Zymomonas mobilis subsp. pomaceae ATCC 29192: one gene and its partner. The protein of the gene in region 1 binds, or shares a complex with, the protein of each later gene. Links are inferred from orthologs where the notes say so. Each region holds a gene or a part of one and is shown on either strand. Other genes may lie near its edges. The genes, in order: dnaN and ZYMOP_RS01020.

The links.
Region 2: the proteins of dnaN (region 1) and ZYMOP_RS01020 are in contact, whole or in part, in a cryo-EM structure (PDB 8GIZ), measured with the Escherichia coli proteins. The link is inferred for Zymomonas mobilis subsp. pomaceae ATCC 29192 from one-to-one orthologs.

Annotation. Positions count from the first base shown.
Region 1 is NC_015709.1:334,835-338,018, reverse strand. Bases 1-2,853 are described here. They hold dnaN (DNA polymerase III subunit beta), read right to left. Parts: upstream 2,057-2,853; coding sequence 944-2,056; downstream 1-943. Other genes in these bases: ZYMOP_RS01515 (ABC transporter ATP-binding protein), read right to left, coding at 2,135-2,853; ZYMOP_RS01525 (TonB-dependent receptor plug domain-containing protein), read left to right, coding at 1-875. In the rest of the region: more of ZYMOP_RS01515, read right to left, coding at 2,854-3,184. UniProt on the Escherichia coli protein: Confers DNA tethering and processivity to DNA polymerases and other proteins. Acts as a clamp, forming a ring around DNA (a reaction catalyzed by the clamp-loading complex) which diffuses in an ATP-independent manner freely and bidirectionally along dsDNA.
Region 2 is NC_015709.1:230,857-234,186, reverse strand. Bases 332-3,330 are described here. They hold ZYMOP_RS01020 (DNA polymerase III subunit delta'), read left to right. Parts: upstream 332-1,328; coding sequence 1,329-2,333; downstream 2,334-3,330. Other genes in these bases: metG (methionine--tRNA ligase), read left to right, coding at 2,339-3,330; tmk (dTMP kinase), read left to right, coding at 676-1,329; ZYMOP_RS01030 (D-alanyl-D-alanine carboxypeptidase family protein), read left to right, coding at 332-697. In the rest of the region: more of ZYMOP_RS01030, read left to right, coding at 1-331. UniProt on the Escherichia coli protein: Part of the beta sliding clamp loading complex, which hydrolyzes ATP to load the beta clamp onto primed DNA to form the DNA replication pre-initiation complex.

The DNA of each region.
Region 1 (3,184 bases):
AAGGTAGTATGGACATCAATAGCGTCTATGGCCAGTTAAAAGGCAAAATTATTAAAGGCTTCTCTGTCGATGGCGGTGTGCGTTATGATCATCGTTCCCAATTCGGGGGCAATGTTTTATTCTCGGGCGGCGGTGTGTGGGCCTTTAACCATGATAACACCGTTTTTCGGGCGCATTATGGGCAAGGCTTTAATGCGCCTTCCTTGTATCAGCTTTATAGCGAATATGGTGACCAAAATTTAAAAGCTGAAAAATCACACGGTTGGGATGCGGGATTTGAACAACGTTTCTTCCATAAACGACTGACCTTAGCCGCAGATTATTTTCAGCGAACGTCCAATAATCTTATTGCCTATCTCAGCTGTCCTTATTTCGGTGATTTGCCAGCCATTTGTTATACACCCAATACCACAATTCCGCGCTATGGATATTATGCTAATATCAATCGGAGCGTAGCGCATGGGGTTGAAGTCAGTGCTAGCCTTGACATCAAGCGGATTACTTTAAGCGGTAACTATACATGGACATCAGCAAAAGATCATTCCGCGGGATATGATTATGGCTATCAGTTGCCAAGGCGTCCTAAAAATACAGCCAATGGTTCCGCTGATTATCACTGGAAGTTTGGTCTTGTAACCGGAATTGCTGTTCGTTGGGCATCGAAATCATGGGATACGGTTCACGGCGAATATAGCCTTAATCCGGCTATTAACCATGGTTATACGCTTTATGATTTACGGGCAGAAATGCCGGTTACTAAAAATCTTACGCTTTTTGGTCGGGTCGAAAATCTATCCAATAAATATTACGAGACAGCTTATCGCTATGGCACATTAGGGCGCACCTTTTATGGAGGTATTCGCGCCCGTCTCTAATGGGATCCAGAATAAAAAAGCCGCTCTTGGTAGGGCGGCTTTTTAAATTATAGGTTCGTTCAATACCCTCACACACGCATCGGCATTAATACGTAAAGCGCAGGCGATTCATCTGAATCTCGGATTAAGGTTGGCGCAGACGCATCGGCCAAGTGAATTTCAGCCATATCATTTTCAATTTGGCCTAAAATATCCAACAGGTAACGGGCGTTGAAACCGATTTCAAAACTATTGGATGTGTATTCACCCAGCACTTCTTCTGTCGCCATGCCGTTTTCTTGGCTCGTCACAGAGAGGGAAATACGTCCCTGATCTAACGACATTTTTACTGCTCGCGTCTTTTCACTCGCGATGGTGGCAACACGATCGACCCCTTGCATCAGGGCTTTGGGATTAACCCGTAACAATTTGTCATTGGCGACCGGAATAACCCGTGAATAATCAGGAAAAGTCCCGTCAATCAGTTTAGAAGTCAGAATAGCATGACCGAGATCGAAGCAAATCTTGCTGGATGAGAGCGATATTTTGACCTCATCGTCACATTCATCCAATAATTTTCTTAATTCTAAAACGCATTTACGGGGAATAATGACGTCGGGCATATCTTCTGCCCCAGAAGGACAAGGGATAGTGACACAGGCCAATCTATGTCCATCGGTTGCAGCCGCTTTCATAACCGATTCGCCATTTTTCAAGGTATGAAGAAAAATACCATTGAGATAATAACGCGTTTCATCAACCGAAATAGCAAAACGGGTTTTATCAATAATCTGCCGTAAGCTTTCCGTAGGTAAGGCAAAATGGGTGGGCAATTCGCTTTCACTGATAACCGGAAAATCATCGCGAGGAAGCGTTGCCAGATTAAAACGTGAGCGACCGGCGACGATTAACATTTTGCCATCAGACGCATTGAGTTGAATTTGTGTACCGTCCGGTAATTTACGCACAATCTCAAAAAGCATATGCGCTGAAACTGTCGTTTCACCTGCGTCCTCAACTTCGGCTGAAAAAGTTTCAACAACCTGCAAATCAAGGTCAGTAGCCATCAGTTTGACGCGACCATCGGCGGCAGCTTCAATCAAAACATTAGATAAAATAGGAATAGTATTGCGCCGCTCTACTACCGATTGAACATGGCTAAGACTTTTTAGTAAAGTCGCGCGTTCGATCGTTGCTTTCATAACTGTTCGGTCATCCCTGATTAAAAAAAGCGAATTTGCTTTATACTCTGCCGCTTTGTTTCTTCCACAAAAAAGCAATCAAATATTGTAATTTTCCCGCCACGCTTGAATAAGCTTTTGGGTATAATAATGTGCAGGCGCTGTAAAAACAGTCTCGACTGTATTATTTTCTATAACATGTCCGTTATGAAGAATCATGATCCGCGTTGCAAAAAAACGCGCTAAGGTCAGATCATGCGTGACGAGTAGGCAACCCATCCCATTTTTTTCAGATAAATTGATAAGCTGTTTACTGATAGCTAACCGATTAATAGTATCGAGCGCTGAAAAGGCTTCATCTAATAACAAAATTTCAGGTTTGTTGATTAACGCCCGAGCGATTGCAACGCGCTGTTGTTGACCACCGGACAGGGTCGAAGGGTAATCATTTTGCAACGTGCTCGGTAATGCCAGCGCTTCCAAAGCCAGGCTTATACGATTTTGTTTTTCCTCTGAAGAAAACCGCTCTTTATAAAGCGCCAAGGGCTCCCCTATTATTTTTGCAATCCGCCAGCGAGGATCAAGGCTGCTTGCTGGGTCTTGGAAAACAGCCTGTACTTTACGATAAAAAGCGATCCGTTCTTTATGAGAATGAAAGGAAATCGCCTGATCTTGAACCCTGATTTCGCCTGATAAAATCGGTAAAATACCGAGTATTACCTTTAACAAGGTTGATTTACCGGCACCCGATTCACCGACAAGGGCTATTCTGTCTCCTTTGAATAATTTCAGATTAATATCGTCTAAAACTACTTTTTTATCGCGCTGATAACAAAGATGACTAATTTCTAATAAAGGGCGCTTTACGGTTAAAGGAGACTGCGCTTGTTTTTCTGTAATGAGCGGCGCAATTCTTAGAGCCTGATCAGCCTTTATTAAAGCCTGACTATAGGGGTGAGAAGGTGCTGACCACCATTTTCGGGCAGCTTTTTTTTCGATTATCTCGCCGTTTTTTAGCACGATAATACGATCTGCTCGATGACTTACCATAGCTGCGTTATGGCTGATTAATAATATCGCTGTATGACGGCCTTCCGTTATACGAGAGAATATTGCCATAATTTCACGTTCGGTTAGGGCATCTAAAGC
Region 2 (3,330 bases), 100 kb from region 1 along the record:
AACCGCTAATGGTTGGCCTGATGGGGGTGTTACCTATGTTACCGCCCATGATCTCGAAACCTTGGCTGAAGCCACTATCCGTGATTTTCCTGATCTTTATCGCCAGTTCTATGGACAGCGCGAATTTACATGGGGAAAAACCCTCGGTTCAGGTAAAGACATAACACAATCAAACAGAGATCCTTTGCTAGGGGTTATCGAAGGCGCAGATGGTCTTAAAACAGGCCATACGGATGAAGCCGGTTATGGTTTCACAGGATCTGCCGAACAAAAAGGGCGGCGGCTGGTGATGGTCATGGCGGGATTACCGTCAGGATCTGCACGTCGTGAACAATCCATAGCCTTTATGAATTGGGGTTTCCGGGCATGGAAATCGAAACCTGTCGTCAGAAAAGGCGTAAGAGTTCAGACAGCGGAAGTACAGGGTGGCAGTGCATCTTCAGTCGGTTTAGTGGCACCGCGCGATCTGGCGGTAACGTTACCGATTACAGCCTCTGATCAAATTAAGGTAAAAGTGACCTATCAAGGGCCTATAAAGGCGCCTATTGCGGAAGGGCAACATATTGCAAATCTTGTAGTATTTACCTCTGATACTCCACCTCAAATAACGCCTCTTGTCGCAGAAAAAGCAGTTGCATCCGCTGGTTTTTTCGGGCGGATAAAGGAAGGCGTGCGTTGGCTTTTAGGACGGATGTGATTAATAAACAGGGATATTTTATTAGTTTAGAAGGCGGTGAAGGTGTTGGAAAATCAACACAGATCCGCCTTCTTGGTGCTGATTTAAAAGAAAAAGGTTTCGATATTATTGAGACGCGTGAACCCGGCGGCTGTCCGGGGGGAAACGCTATTCGTCATTTATTGCTGGAAGGGGATATTCACCGCTGGACGAATGCAACGGAAGCCTTGCTTTTTGCCGCGGCCCGTTCTGAACATGTTACCCGTGTTATACGTCCGGCTTTGGACAAAGGGCAATGGGTTCTGTGTGATCGCTATATTGATAGTTCTTTAGCCTACCAAGGCGATGCTAGTGGTATTGGCGAAGACAATATCCGCAAGCTTCATTATATCGGTAGTCAGGGATTAATGCCGCATCGCACGCTTCTTTTGGTGCTGCCTAATGGGGAAGGGGTTGAACGGGCTAAAATTCGCGATGGTAACCAAGGTAACCGTTTTGAAAAACGCGATCTTGACTATCACAAGAAGGTCAATGAGGCTTTTCATAAATTAGCTCTCGAAAATCCTGAACGTTTTCGTATTATTGACGCCAGTGGCACCGCCGAAATGGTTCATAAGCGTATCATGCATTCAATAGATGATCTTTTATCTTAATGTCAGAATTATTCGGCCATGATCAGACAGTAAAAACCCTTTACCATGCAGAAAAGAGTGGAAGGCTGCACCATGCTTGGTTGCTGGCGGGGCCGCGTGGGATCGGCAAACGGTTATGGGCGGATAAGGTGGCCGCATGGCTTTTAGCGAGTGCGGTCAATTCTGACTTCAGAAAAAATGCACCTGTTAATAATATTGCTGTTCCTGATCATCATCCTACCCTTTCGCTTATAAAAGCCGGAAGTCATCCAGATTTATTGCGATTAGAACGATTATTTCGTGACAGTAAAGAGCAAGAGCGGGCAAGAAATATCACTGTCGATCAAGTAAGAGGCATTCAACGGTTATTTTCAACTACGCCAGCACTTTCCTTCCGGCGTATTGTTATTATTGATTCCATTGATGATCTGGAACGGGCAGCCGCTAATGCGCTGTTAAAAAATCTTGAAGAGCCCCCTGCGGGTACAATATTTCTTCTAATCAGCCATGCGGTAACCCGTCTTTTACCCACTATCCGGTCACGTTGCCGGATACTTCGTTTTCAGGCGTTAGACGATTCTGATGTTCTTAAAGCTCTAAGACAGAATTTACCTGAAGCTAACGAAGAAGAATTAGTTAGTCTGGTAAAAATTAGTCAGGGTGCCCCAGGATACGGATTAAAATTTTCTGGTCTTGATATAGCCACTCTTGATCGTAGTATGAATGATCTGATTAAAAAAGGCGATTCCGATCTTTCCTTGCGTAGCCAGCTTGCACAAAGCCTTGCGCTTAAATCCGCACAAGGACGATATGAAGCCTTTTTGGAACAGGCTCCTGCACGTATCGCCGCAGAAGCCCATCATCTAACGGGAGAAAGATTGGCACGCGCCATTCATTTGTGGGAAAAGGCACGCCAGTTAGCTAATGAAGCTATATCATTATCACTCGATCCACAGGCAACGGTTTTCACTCTGGCCGGATTGCTGGCCAGATTAGCTCCAACAGATAGGTTCGGTAAACGTTAAACGCTATGTCTCAATCTTTTTATATTACGACTGCTATTAGCTATCCCAATGGCAAACCCCATATTGGTCACGCTTATGAAGCTATCGCGGCTGATGCGCTTGCCCGCTATCATCGTCTTTTAGGACAGGATGTCTATTTCCAAACGGGTACTGATGAACATGGTCTAAAAATGGATCAGGCGGCGCGTAACCGTGATGTTAAACCGATTACCCTTGCAGATGAGATGTCTTCTCATTTTAAAGCTATGGATGATCTTTATAATATTTCTTATGATCGCTTTATTAGGACCACAGAAGCTGAACATTATAAGGCAAGTCAAGCCTTGTGGAAAACTTTAGCCGATGCAGGGCATATTTATCTGGGACGCTATGAAGGATGGTATTCTGTCCGAGACGAAGCCTTTTATAAAGAAGATGAGCTGATTACTGACGCAGCTGGTAATAAATTATCCCCGCAAGGGACACCCGTTGAATGGAATGTAGAAGAAAGCTGGTTCTTTAGACTTTCTGACTTTCAAGATAAATTGCTAGCTTATTATGAAGCGCACCCTAAATTTATTCAACCGGAAGCCCGGCGGAATGAAGTTATCAGTTTTGTAAAATCTGGCTTGTCTGATCTTTCTATTTCACGGAGCAGCTTTGATTGGGGCATTCCTGTACCGGATGCGCCAGGACATGTCATGTATGTCTGGATTGATGCGTTAACGAATTATCTGACAGGGGCAGGGTATCCTGATAATCAAGCCAGACTTGAACACTATTGGCCAGCGGACATTCATATTATCGGTAAAGATATTATCCGTTTTCATGCTGTTTACTGGCCTGCTTTTTTAATGGCAGCGAATATTCCTTTACCAAAGGCCGTTTTTGGTCACGGATTTCTCCTTAATAAAGGAGAAAAAATGTCTAAATCTGTTGGAAATGTTGTCGATCCAATAGATATGGCTAAACTTTATGGCGTAGACCAGCTTCGCTATTTCCTGTTACGAGAAGTGAC